DNA from 3 places in the Priestia sp. GS2 genome. Region 3 is predicted to be linked to each of the others. Evidence: riboswitches for the same ligand, from Rfam matches in the RefSeq annotation. Region 3 holds a riboswitch; each other region holds the start of a gene.

Region 1 (4,614 bases), 1.3 Mb from region 3:
TACTGTGAAGAGAAAGATTCCAAACATTATTGCATCGTTTGCTAATGAAATGGGTGGGTGGCTAATCTTTGGAGTTGATGAAGATGATTACTCAATCAATTTACTTGAAAGAAAAGAGTATGAACTCTTTATCCATAATATGCTGAAGGATGTAACGAATCCAATTCCTCGTATCTTCACTCGGTTTCTATCGCCTGAACATACTACAGAGTACGGTGTCTTTATCATTTGGATTCCAGAAGGCTTATACCCCCCATATATGTCATACGGGAAAATTTATCGACGTATCGGGAGTGGAACGTCTCCTATCTCAGAAATTGATGATCGCTATCACCTGGACCGGCTATATCAAAAATCAAAAGATCGAATGATGCGCTTAGAAGCATTTTGTACAAAGGAATTATCCATTTATAATCGAAAGGGGCTTACCCACGGCGAAGGCTATGTTTACTATGGAATGTGTAATATGTACGTTATTCCAATTTATGACCTGTACTTACTGGAACACATGGATGAAGATAAATTAAAACAGTACATTTTATCAAAATCAAATGAACCTAAAGCTTATCCAATGTATGAAGAAGTTGAGATGAACGTTCATTTACCGTTTGTTAAAGCATCGCATTCAGCTGAATCTATTATTTTTCGAAACACCGATGTGATTGACTCGTACGATGAAACCGTTGCTTGGGAACAGTTTGTCAATGGAGCGGCTAAGTTTCATATTCCAATTCCATACGTGGAAGAACTTGATGAAGTAAAGTCTGTCTTGCAAGAGTGTGTTCCAAGCTACAGGAACGCCTCTATCTTTGATCAGTTTCAATACGTTGATGGTCATCAATTTTTAACATTATTACTCAGCTGTCTGGGTGAGTATATTGAATGTATGACGCAGCTTAATGCTGAATTAGAGGATATGATTGTTGTGATTGACCTTGAAAATGTGCGGAATGATGTTTTGTATTTTAATCATGAAGTATATAAAGATTTTCTCAGAGAAGAAGGTCTAGTGTTTTCTGACAAAAAACATTATCGATTTAATAAATCTTTTCGCGCTATGAAGCTGAAAGAAAAAAACGGTGAGTCTTTATTTCAATACGTTGACTATATTATTAATGCATTTGGCCTTTCAAAAAACAAAGCTCTTCATTTTCTTATGCAATCTTTTTATCAATCTAAGTAAAAAAATGACAATTTTTTAACAGATGAAAACATTTACACATTTTTTGGAAAAGGTATGGTACCATCTAATAGAGTGAGGAGGATAAGGGGGATTCCTCACGCTCGCTTGAATGAACCTTTTAGACAAAAGGGCGATCACAAAAGGTTTCTATCAGACTTTGTGAGACATAGGGGAGAGAATGAAACATGAAAAAGGTTGGGTCCATTCTGTTAATCGTGTTAGCGCTAGCAGGATTGGGAGGGGTGTGTGCTGCTTACTATCACTTTGAGCAGCAAAAAGAAGCAGTAGATAAGTTTGTTGTGGATAAAACATACATAGTAGAAATAGGGAAAAGTCGAATATAAAGTAATTGTAATACGAAAATCTTTTAGTAAATAAATGAAAAAAAAGCAACAAAAATCCTAACATCTGTTAGGATTTTTGTGTTTGAACGGCTTTTTTAATTTGTTTAATTGTCTCCACATGCATTCCTTCATGATAGAAGCTGAATAAAAATGTGCTGCCAACATGATCAAACGAAATGCCAGCTTTATTAGTAAATGGTTTGGCTAGTTTCATATCAAAATGAGCGGGTATGAATTCTTTAATACGCTCAGTTTGAACCGTCAGTTCTTCTTGTAATTGAGTTAAGGTAGGAGGTTCTTCTTCCCATTGAGAAGGCCTTGTTCCGGCCGCGAATAATTGCTCATATGAGGCAGGTAACTGATTCTTCTGTCCAGCAAGTTCAAAAACCAGTTTTTCTTGAATATATGCAATGTGTCCTAAGTTCCACACAATGTTGTTTGAAAAGCCATTGGGAGTTAGTAAACCTTCTTCTTCAGTTACGGTTGATAAAACGTTTAGAGTAATACTTCGAACGGTTTCTAAGTGATGTAATAACAATGAATTCATAAATAATTCCTCCTTTAGACTTGTTTCTTCTCTAGTAATATCTTTTAATTATAACAGGGAAACCGTCAATTACGGTGTAATTTGTTTAACGAAAATAGTAGAAAGAAGGGGCGATAGCATGTCTAGTTTACGTTTTGAAAAAATATTGCAAGTGTCAAAGAGTCATATTGAGTTGTTAAAGGAAGCTGATCCATCAGAAGAAGTCATTGCAGGATATATTGAACGAGGAACGTGTATTGCGGGAATAGCAAATGGCGAGCTGGTAGGTCTCATTGTGCTACTTCCTACAAGGCCTAACACGGTTGAAATCGTTAATATTGTTGTAAAGAAAAATGTGCGAAATCAAGGATATGGCAAGCTATTGGTGGAAGAAGCGTTAAAGCTTTCAAAGCACTACGGATATAAAAGCGTAGAAATTGCAACAGGTAATTCAAGTATTGAACAGCTAGCGTTGTACCAAAAATGTGGATTTCGTATTACAGGAATTGAAATTGATCACTTTGTTCATAACTATGAAGAAGAAATCTATGAAAATGGTATTCAATGTCGTGATATGATTCGCTTACGACAAATATTGAGTTAGCGGTACATATTTTTAGAAAATGGGCGTTTAGACAAGCAAAAGGATGATGTGTGCATACACTGAGATAGAAAGGATGGTGTATGTTATGTGTTTTTACGGCGGTTATTGTGGAGGATACGGCTATAATAAAGGCGGCAGTGGGTTTGCCTTAATCTTGGTTCTGTTTATTCTTCTTGTGATTGTAGGATGCGTTTGCTGGAATTAATAAAGAAAAGAAGCATACAAAAGGAAACTTTTGTATGCTTTTTTTGTATGAATTAAAACTAATCTAAAAATTTTCATAAAATAAAATTAAAAAAATATTGACACTATATACAAACTACCTGTAGAATAGCCATCATAACAAAGTGAATAAAAAAGCAACTCTTATCGAGAGTGGTGGAGGGACTGGCCCTATGAAACCCGGCAACCTAACAGCAATCGTGCTGTAACGGTGCTAAATCCTGCGGTGTATTTTTATACACTGAAAGATAAGAGAAGTGGATTGTTTAAAATCGCTTCTCTTTATCTGTAAGAGGCGTTTTTTTTATGGGAAAAAGAAAAGGGAGCGATTGGCATAATGAAAAAAACAGCAAAAGTACTAGGAGTAACATTGGCATCAGCATTACTGATTGTAACGGCTGCGTGCGGAAAAGAAGAAGCAAAAACTTTAAGCACAGAAAAAATTACAATTGGCGTAACTGGTGGTCCTCATCAACAAATTAACGAAGAAGTGAAAAAGCTAGCAGAAAAAGATGGGCTCGACATTACTATTAAAACGTTTAACGATTATAATACACCGAATACAGCACTTGATGAGCGCGATTTAGATTTAAATAACTACCAAACACTACCGTTTTTAGAACAGCAGGTAAAAGATAAGGGTTATAAAATTGAAGATGCATTTAAAACAGTAGCGTTTCCAATGGGTATTTATGCCGAAGGAATTAAAGATATAAAGGAGCTAAAAAAAGGTGACAAAATCGCTGTACCTAATGATCCAAGTAATGAATATCGCGCGTTAAAACTCTTTGAAGCAGCTGGAGTTATTAAGCTAAAAGAAGGCGTTGAAGAAAAAGCTACGAAGAAAGACGTTGCTGAAAATAAACTGGGTCTTGAGATTGTTGAGCTAGAAGCTTCACAAATTCCATCTCAATTAGGTGAAGTAGCAGCTGCTGCAATCAATACAAACTTTGCCATGGGAGCAGGACTAACAATTAATGAGGATGCTATTTTCCATGAAGAAATTGAAAACAACCCATATCCAAACTACGTTGTTGTGCGCACGGAAAATAAAGATGATGAAGTTGTAAAACAGTTAGAAGAATATTTCCATTCAGATGAAATTCGTCAATTTATTGAAGAAGAGTTTAACGGATCAGTTGTCCCAGCATTTTAAGGAGTGGTGAATGTGATTGAATTAAAGCAGACTTCCAAAACATATGAAGTCAACGGCAAGAAAGTGGAGGCTGTGAAAGATGTATCCTTAACCATTGAAAAAGGAGAAGTATTTGGGGTAATTGGATATAGCGGTGCGGGCAAAAGTACGCTAATTCGCTGCGTCAATTTGTTAGAGCAGCCAACGTCTGGAGACGTGTTAATTAATGGCATTAGTTTACCTTCCCTTTCGAAGCAGGACTTGCAAAAAACACGTCGGAAAATTGGTATGATTTTTCAAGGGTATAACTTGTTAAAAACAGCAACGGTATATGAAAATATTGCAATTCCACTAAAGTTAGAAGGAATCGATAAACAAACCATTCAAAGGCGTGCAGATAAGTATTTAGAAATTGTTGGGCTGTCAGATAAAATCAACCATTATCCATCTCAGCTATCAGGTGGTCAAAAGCAGCGTGTCGCCATCGCAAGAGCTTTAGCACACGAACCGGAAATCTTATTAAGCGATGAGGCAACAAGTGCCTTAGATCCAGAAACAACGGAAGCTATCTTGGAGTTACTATTAAAAATTAATCGAGAA
Region 2 (4,614 bases), 120 kb from region 3:
CTGGATAATAAACCGCTTCAATGTCATCTTGTTTTTCAAGCCATTTAGCTAACTCTAAAGCTGTTTGTTGCTGTTGATCTAATCTCACTTTTAATGTTTTAATACCTCGTAGAAATAAAAAGCAATCCTGTGGCCCCAAAATAGCTCCAAATGCATTTTGAACAAACTTCACTTCGTCAGCAAGTCTTTCATCACTTACAACAACTAATCCACCAATCACATCACTATGACCACTAATATACTTTGTTGCACTATGAATCACAATATTTGCTCCTAAATTAATTGGCTGCTGCAAGTAAGGTGTCATAAACGTATTATCAACAATTGTTAGCAGGCCATAACGTTTAGCTAGTGCTGCAACACTTTTAATATCCGTTACCTGTAGGAAAGGATTTGATGGACTTTCAATGTAAATTGCTTTTGTTTGGCCTGAAATGACTTTCTCTACTTCGTCTACATTTGCCATGTTAACAAAAGTGGTTTTAATGCCAAACTTGGAAAACAATCTTGTTAACACACGATAAGTGCCACCATAAATATCATTTGAAACGATAATTTCATCTCCTGCTTTAAATAAACAAAGAACAGATGATACAGCGGCCATACCTGATGAAAATGCAAATCCTGCAGCTCCGTTTTCAAGCTGCGCAATCGTATTTTCTAAAGCTTCTCGTGTTGGATTACCTGAACGTGAATAATCATAACGCCCACCGTTGGTTTCGTCTTCGAGATTAAAAGTAGACACTTGATAAATTGGAACATTTACCGCTCCGAAATGTCCATCAATACCTGTTTTTGCGTGAATTAACTTTGTGCCGAATGAATGTTTATTGTTTGTATGCATCAAATGCCTCCTTTAAGTCTTGAATTAAATCATCTGCGTGTTCGATTCCAACAGATAAGCGCAATAAACAATTCGTTACGCCGACTCGGTTTCGAATTTCTTCTGGGATGTCTGCATGAGTTTGACGTGCTGGAAACGTCATTAAGCTCTCTACACCACCTAGACTTTCAGCAAAGGTAATAACTTTTATGTTCTCAAGTAAAACTGGCACAATTTTCGGGTCCGTTACAGCAAAGGAAATCATCCCCCCAAAGCCTCCTGCTTGTTGCTTCATTACATGATAGCCTGGGTGTGATTCAAGACCTGGGTAATAAACTTTCTCAACTAACTTATGTTTAGTCAGCCAATTCGAAATTTTCAGTGCATTTTCGTTATGTTTCTCCATGCGTAAAGCAAGCGTTTTAATACCTCGTAACAATAACCAGCTATCTTGCGGACCTAAGATTGCACCAGCTGCATTTTGATAAAAGCGAATTTTTTCACCTAACTCGCAACATCGCGTAACGACTAAGCCAGCCACTACGTCATTGTGACCACCAATGTATTTACTAGCGCTATGAATTACAATATCAGCTCCGAGAGTAAGTGGCCTTTGGTAGTATGGTGACATAAACGTATTATCAACAATTGTTAACAAATCACTTTCTTTAGCAAGTTCAATAATTCCTTTTAAATCCGTTACGTGCATCATTGGGTTGGTTGGTGTTTCAATGAACAATGCTTTCGTATTCTGCTTTACTGCTGCCTTAACTTGATCTAAATGAGCAGTATTCACATACGTTACTTCTATACCTTGCTCAGCAAAAATATCATTTAAAACTCTGTATGTACCACCATATAAATCTTCAGAGACGATTAAATGATCACCGTTTTTAAACAAAGCAAGTACAGCCATAACTCCTGCCATTCCTGAAGCAAATGCCGCTCCAACTTCTCCTGCTTCTAACGCTGTAATCGCTTCTTCTAACGCTGTCCTTGTTGGATTAGCCGTTCGAGCATAGTCATATCCTGTGCTTTCTCCTAAACGGGGATGTGCAAACGTGGATGCTTGATAAATCGGTGTAGTAATAGAGCCTGTAGCAGGGTCTCGATTGACACCTGAACGAACAAGTAGTGTTTCAATATGCATAATGTCCTCTCCTCTTTGCAGTAAATAAAAAAAACTCTTCACAGATGGAAGAGCGTTCGCTTAATCACGACTTCTCTCATCTGTTAAAATACAATCGTATTCCACAGGAATTAGCACCGTTCAAACTTACTGAATAACGTATGATTTGATGGTTGCTGGGCTTCGCAGGGCCAGTCCCTCCGCCACTCTGGATAAGAGTTTTATTAAGTTAATTATTCATTGTGTATACTTTAATAAAAATAACAAAGAATGTCAATAGAATTTTCAAAACAATTTCAATTATCTTATTTATTCAAAAAGACTTCATGGATTTTCTTAAATAGGCTTCTCTTTCTTTAATAAAATTACAAATAAACGCAGGCTCTTGATAAAAGGTTGCTAACTTGTGCTGTAGATACGGATCTTTTTCTACATAAGGTAAAATTAATTGATGAAGGTCTTCAACTCTTGGTTTCATATAATTAACGGTGAACTGATGATCTAACACAGAATTCATTTTTTTAATATACTGATTCTTAAATTTTGATATAGCCAATAAACGTGCTGTTAACGTATTAAACCCTTCCATTCTTACATAGTTACTTTCCATTTCATCTCCATTAACATCGCGTCCCCATGTAGCATCATAATCCCAAGGAAGAAGTTCAAAGCACTTCGTATCACTGTTTCGGTACAAAGCATAGTTATGAACAAAACCATCAAAATTTTGAAGGCAAATTACTCCCACTAACCAAGCCAAATAGCGATCTACTTCTAAGTGCTTTTCAATGTTATCTTCAAATTCTTGATTTGTCCATGTATTTAAATTGTAAATAAAATATTCTAATGCTTCTTCATCTGCTCCATATGCTACTTTTGTTTCGTACCCTGATTGAAGTGATTCTTTTGGCTTCTCATCCAAATCACTCATTAACGAGAAGTTTGCATCTCCGTCTACAGCATAGAAAATAGAGCCTTTTGGCAAATTACGCTTTGTTAAGAAATACTCATTTACCGATTCTAACTGTAAATACACGCCTTCATTTTTCCCGTTAATGGTAAGATGAACAAACTGTGATTTAGGTGATAGTACGCCAAGATCTGAAAAGAAATCCAGCGATAGCTTATTTCGAACTAACGAGGGATCTTTGTATTCTGCATTGAGATGAATTTCGTTGGTTTGCCCAAATTTCTTTGGTGAATAAAACTCCACATAGTACGATTTCTTTCTCATTTCTCGAATGTGTGATCCCCTTAAGGTTAAACCAATTTCATACCTTTTTTTATGGACTTTCATCACTGCAGGTATTGCATCTTCAGACCAAATATCAGCTTTTAACTCTTTAAAATCCCGAACATTAGCAAAAACAGAATAGGTGACAATTCCCATCTCGTTCCCTCCTTTTAGATACATTTTAAATTATATGAGCTCCTCTCCTAATGAGATGCTAGAAACTCCTTGCTTATTTCTTAAAATTCCACGTTTACCTCATAGCAAGTACTGTGCTTTAAGCGTATCTTATGGTGAAAGCAAAAAATGGTTTCTATAAGGAGGTTTTTAGATTGTATATTCAATCTAAGCGTATTCGTAAAGCTGCTGAATCTTTACAAAAATCAGATTTAGGCAAATTTATGTATCAAGAACCAAAAGGTCACTGCTCTAAACGTTCATCTAAAAAAACAGCTCATTCTCATAAAAAGATGGAGGAAAAAACAGCTCATTCTCATAAAAAGACGGAGAAAAAAACAGAAAAGAAAACAAATAAAAGAACGGAAAACAAGTACTGTACAAAAAGATCACGTACTTACAGAAAAGTAACGTGCTTCTGTAAAGAAAAGCACTCCCACACATCTAAGCGTTCTTGCAAAAAACATTCTCACTCCACAAAGCACTCTCATAAAAAGCACCGTTCTTGTAAAAAACATTCTCACTCCACAAAGCACTCTCATAAAAAGCACCGTTCTTGTAAAAAACATTCTCACTCCACAAAGCACTCTCATAAAAAGCACCGTTCTTGTAAAAAACATTCTCACTCCACAAAGCACTCTCATAAAAAGCACCGTTCTTGCAAAAAACATTCTCACTCCACAAAGCACTCTCATAAAAAGCACCGTTCTTGTAAAAAGCATTCTCACTCTACAAAGCACTCTCATAAAAAGCACCGTTCTTGCAAAAAACATTCTCACTCCACAAAGCACTCTCATAAAAAGCACCGTTCTACTCAAACATTTAAACGTTCTCACAAAAAAGAGAACCATTCTTCAAAAAAATCAGGTCATAAGAAAAAAACTGGTCATTTACACTTACCTAACTTAACGAAACATCCAATCACAGGCAAAAAACCAGTTAAAAAATGTCACCATTCTCCTTGCTTCTGTAATCACCCATTTAACCGCTTCTTTAGATAAACTATTACATGCTCTACAAGGCATTATCGCTTCTTGTAGAGCTCTTTTATTCCTTTTACATGCTGTACAACTTTTTATATTTTAAAGATACCAGTAAACCCTTTTACTAAAGTTGTTAATTGATTCATTGCTCCCATCATTTGCCCCGCGGTATTCATCATTTTATTGACGTCGTAATTCCCGTCTGAAGATTTAAATTGAGACATTAACGACTGAAATTGGTTAGGCTGCTGCTTCATTTGCTGATTACCTT
Region 3 (4,614 bases):
AGCATCATGGGCACTACAAGCGAATTAACAAGCAGTAGACCATTTATTCCTTTTGAAACGGATATGTATGCTAGCCCAATTGTCAGGAGCATTCCTACTTGAGGCCAAAGCCCAAGCTGCTCAGCTCCAATCGCTCCCGTACTTGCTAGCATAACCGATGTGACTCCAAATAGAATAATAACGGTAAAGCCATTGATAAGTTTCCCCATAAACGAACCGAATAAATGCGTATTTAATGCTTGATAAGACGTTGCATCAATTGATTGTGCAATGAGCATCATTTTTGCTCCTAACCAAATAAAGAACAGCCCACTAATTAAAATCCCAAATAAACCGATTGAGCCATATTGAGTAAAAAATTGCACAATTTCTTTCCCTGTTGCAAAGCCTGCTCCTACTACAGTGCCAATATAGGTAGCAGCTACTTGCAGCGTCAGCTTCCATTTCGTCAAGTCCTCCACCTCATTTTCTTTGAATCCACCACTTTTATTGTTTATACCAACGGATTTTATCGCGCAGAAAAGTAGCTTGTACTAAACTATATGAGAGGACAAAGTAAAAAAGACGAGTCTTTAAAGATGTAATCGCTTTATCTATCTGTTATAATCAAAGCGAATTTACTATCTAGTCATTTTGAAAAGGGTGAATATATGCAGTACGTACAATTAGCCGAAGACTTAAAATTCTCAAGAATTATTCATGGGTTATGGCGTTTAGCCGATTGGAATTTATCAACAAGCGATACGCAAACTCTCATTGAACAATGCTTAGAGAAAGGTATCACTACATTTGATCACGCAGATATTTATGGTGACTACAGCTGTGAAGGTTTATTTGGGCAAGCGTTAGCGCAAAAACCTTCTTTACGTGAATCCATGCAGCTTGTTACAAAATGTGGCATTAAACTAACGTCTGATAAATATCCAGAGCGTAAAATTAATTTTTATGATACAAGCAAACAACATATTATTAACAGCGCCAATCAGTCGCTCAAAAATTTAAATACGGATTATGTAGATGTTTTACTCATCCACCGTCCAGATCCTTTTATGAATCCACAAGAAGTTGCGGATGCGTTTATCCAGCTTAAAGAAGAAGGAAAAGTTCGTTACTTTGGAGTATCCAACTTTAAACGTTCACAGTTTGACTTACTCCAGTCATTTTTACCTTTTCCACTCATTACGAATCAAATTGAAATCTCGCCTACTTATTTAAATCATTTTGAAGAAGGCACAATTGAACAATGTCAGCAACATAAGATAGCACCGATGGCTTGGTCACCACTAGGCGGTGGATCCATCTTCACCGCTGAAGATGAGCGCTCTATTCGCGTACGAAACAAGCTAATCGAAATCGGCGAAGAAATTGGTGCAAAATCATTAGATCAAGTTGCCTATGCTTGGCTACTGGCTCATCCAGCTACTATTATGCCGATTGTGGGCTCTGGAAAGATGAATCGAATTGACGCTGCAATTGACGCGTTGGATTTAGAAATGAACCGCATGCAGTGGTTCCAAATTTTAGAAGCTTCTAAAGGACGACCTGTTGATTAATACTAGCTTCTTTTTTAACATGGAGACCTTAACAAATTAATTCAATGTATCCTTCCCCACTTCTTACAAGTTGAAGTGGGGATTTTTATGATTTATTAATGAAATTTTCGAAATTGTCTTGTATAATATAAAAAAATCAGATAAATTAGATAATAAGATTAAATTTCATCTTTATCGTTCGTTTTTTGAACAAATACAACTCTGTACTAATTATGATGAACTAAAATAGTACTCATATATGGATTCTTATCACGAGAGGTGGAGGGACTGGCCCTTTGAAACCTCAGCAACCAGTCGAAATGACATGGTGCTAAATCCAGCAAGCAAATCGCTTGGAAGATAAGAAGAAGCAGTCAAGCCTTCTTCTTACAGAAGGCTTTTTCTTGTTTATTCATTTTTTATTTGAATACAACTGATAACAGATGAAATAGAACGTTTAAGGAGGTTTTCAAATGGGGTTACTTGAAGATTTACAATCACGCATTTTAATAGGAGATGGTGCAACTGGTACCCTTCTGTATTCACATGGAATTGATAGTTGCTTTGAAGAGTTAAACATCACAAAGAAAGAAGAAATTCATCGCATTCATCGTGCATATGTAGAAGCGGGTGCAGATGTCATTCAAACCAACACATATGCTGCTAACTATCAAAAGCTTGCACGATATGGTTTAGAAGACGCTGTCAAAGATATTAACGTTGCAGCTGTTCAGATTGCCAAGCAAGCTGCGAAGAAAGACGCATACGTGGTCGGTACATTAGGAGGTATTCGCTCATTTCAAAAAAACGCCATCTCAACAGAAGAAGTAAAGAGAAGTATACGCGAACAGCTTTTTTGGTTGTTAAATGAAGGCGTTGATGGATTGTTATTTGAAACATACTACGATTTTGAAGAGTTAAAAACCGTATTATCTTTGGCTAGAAAAGAAACATCAAAACCGATTATTACACATGTTTCACTTCATGATATTGGTGTATTACAAAACGGTGCATCCCTTTATGATGCATTTCAAGAATTAGAATCTTTAGGTGCAGATGTTGTGGGCCTGAACTGTCGATTAGGTCCTTCCCATATGATTCAATCCCTTGAAGAAGTGCCGCTTTTAAATCGTGCTTTCTTATCAGCTTATCCAAACGCAAGCTTACCAGCTTACGTAGAAGGAAAAGTAGAGTATGCTACAAACGAAGATTATTTCGTTGAAAGTGCAAAAGCTTTTCGCAATCAAGGCGTTCGTTTAGTGGGTGGTTGTTGCGGCACTACGCCGGCTCATGTTCAAGCGATGTCACAAGCATTAAAGCATGAAAAGCCTATTACGCAAAAAACAGTAAAGATTAGACCACTTGTAGAAATCAAAGAGCAAGAGCAAACAAAAGAACCACACCTGCATGATCTTGTGAAAGAGCGACGCTCAATTATCGTTGAGCTTGATCCACCCAAGCAGCTTGGACCAACAAAATTTCTAGAGGGTGCAAAAGCTCTTCATAAGGCTGGTGTTGATGCGGTTACACTTGCAGATAATTCTCTTGCATCACCTCGAGTCAGCAACTTAGCAATGGCATCCCTTATGCAGCAACAAACGGATGCTCGACCGCTTGTTCATATTACTTGTCGTGATCGTAACTTAATTGGACTTCAATCTCACTTAATGGGGCTTCATACGCTTGGCATTAATCAAGTATTAGCCATTACAGGAGATCCATCAAAGATTGGAGATTTCCCAGGAGCTACGTCCGTTTATGACGTCTCTTCATTCGATTTAATTAGCTTAATTGCCCAATTTAATGAAGGGTTATCTTATTCAGGAAAGCCGCTTGGACAAAAAACTAATTTTTCAATTGCAGCGGCATTTAACCCAAACGTCCGACATTTAGATCGTGCAGTTGTCAGACTGGAAAAGAAAATTTCATGCGGTGCTCATTATTTTATTACGCAGCCGCTTTACTCAACAAAACAAATTGAAGAAGTTTACGAAGCAACAAAGCACTTAGATGCTCCAATTTATATCGGCATCATGCCTCTCACAAGTGCTCGTAATGCTCGCTTTATTCATCATGAAGTACCGGGAATCAAATTGTCGGAAGATATTTTAGCACGCATGGATGCTACTGGAGAAGATCGAATTAAAGGTGAAATTGAAGGATTAGCAATCGCAAAAAACTTAATCGATACTGCATATGAATTATTTAACGGTATCTATTTGATTACACCATTTATGCGCTACCAAATGACTGAGATTTTAACTCGTTATATTAACGATAAACAACTTGTAACGACAGAAAGGAAGAACTAAATGACCTCACTAATTCAAGAACAATTACAGAAGCGAATATTAGTCATTGATGGTGCAATGGGAACAATGATTCAAGACGCCAATTTAACAGCTGATGATTTCGGTGGCGAAGAATACGATGGTTGTAATGAATATTTAACACGAACAGCTCCTCACGTTATTCAGCGTATTCATGAAGAATATTTCGCTGCAGGTGCTGATATTATTGAGACCAATACGTTTGGTTCTACTTCTATTGTGTTAGATGAGTACGATTTAGGCCACCTTGCCTACGAACTAAACATCGAAGCGGTAAAGCTAGCCGTTGCAGCAAGGGATAAGTTTTCAACGCCTGAATGGCCAAGGTTTGTAGCTGGAGCTATTGGCCCAACAACGAAAACACTTTCCGTAACGGGTGGAATTACTTTTCAAGAACTCGTTGAGTCGTACGAAGAGCAGGTTCGTGGATTGCTAGACGGTGGCGTTGACCTCCTTCTTGTGGAAACATGTCAGGATATGCTAAACGTAAAAGCAGCTTTCTTAGGAATTACAGCTGCATTTGAAGCAGCAAACAAAGAGCTGCCTATTATGATTTCAGGAACAATCGAACCAATGGGAACAACGCTGGCAGGCCAAGATATTGAATCTTTCTATCTATCTTTAGAGCATATCAAGCCCCTATCTGTTGGCTTAAACTGTGCTACAGGTCCTGAATTTATGACTGATCATATTCGCTCTTTATCTGAATTAGCAACATCTGCTGTTAGCTGCTACCCAAACGCTGGTCTTCC

What was found. Region 3 has a riboswitch for S-adenosylmethionine ahead of V2145_RS13070 (bifunctional homocysteine S-methyltransferase/methylenetetrahydrofolate reductase). Riboswitches for the same ligand answer to the same signal wherever they lie in the genome.
Region 1: another riboswitch for S-adenosylmethionine. It lies ahead of V2145_RS06200 (MetQ/NlpA family ABC transporter substrate-binding protein); the one in region 3 lies ahead of V2145_RS13070 (bifunctional homocysteine S-methyltransferase/methylenetetrahydrofolate reductase).
Region 2: another riboswitch for S-adenosylmethionine. It lies ahead of V2145_RS12445 (trans-sulfuration enzyme family protein); the one in region 3 lies ahead of V2145_RS13070 (bifunctional homocysteine S-methyltransferase/methylenetetrahydrofolate reductase).

The regions. Positions count from the first base shown of each region.
Region 1 is NZ_JAZGJX010000001.1:1,206,802-1,211,415, forward strand. Features, by position in the region: gene V2145_RS06175 (AlbA family DNA-binding domain-containing protein) at 1-1,183, shown strand, start outside; gene V2145_RS06180 (hypothetical protein) at 1,369-1,527, shown strand; gene V2145_RS06185 (DinB family protein) at 1,595-2,074, opposite strand; gene V2145_RS06190 (GNAT family N-acetyltransferase) at 2,193-2,657, shown strand; gene V2145_RS06195 (YjcZ family sporulation protein) at 2,743-2,862, shown strand; SAM riboswitch class I at 3,021-3,134, shown strand; gene V2145_RS06200 (MetQ/NlpA family ABC transporter substrate-binding protein) at 3,217-4,035, shown strand; gene V2145_RS06205 (methionine ABC transporter ATP-binding protein) at 4,048-4,614, shown strand, end outside.
Region 2 is NZ_JAZGJX010000001.1:2,411,547-2,416,160, forward strand. Features, by position in the region: gene V2145_RS12440 (trans-sulfuration enzyme family protein) at 1-844, opposite strand, end outside; gene V2145_RS12445 (trans-sulfuration enzyme family protein) at 828-1,973, opposite strand; SAM riboswitch class I at 2,047-2,171, opposite strand; gene V2145_RS12450 (CotH kinase family protein) at 2,266-3,342, opposite strand; gene V2145_RS21465 (CotG/ExsB N-terminal domain-containing protein) at 3,474-4,361, shown strand; gene V2145_RS12455 (YppG family protein) at 4,436-4,614, opposite strand, start outside.
Region 3 is NZ_JAZGJX010000001.1:2,532,960-2,537,573, forward strand. Features, by position in the region: gene V2145_RS13060 (YkvI family membrane protein) at 1-452, opposite strand, end outside; gene V2145_RS13065 (aldo/keto reductase) at 651-1,553, shown strand; SAM riboswitch class I at 1,797-1,899, shown strand; gene V2145_RS13070 (bifunctional homocysteine S-methyltransferase/methylenetetrahydrofolate reductase) at 2,006-3,844, shown strand; gene metH (methionine synthase) at 3,845-4,614, shown strand, end outside.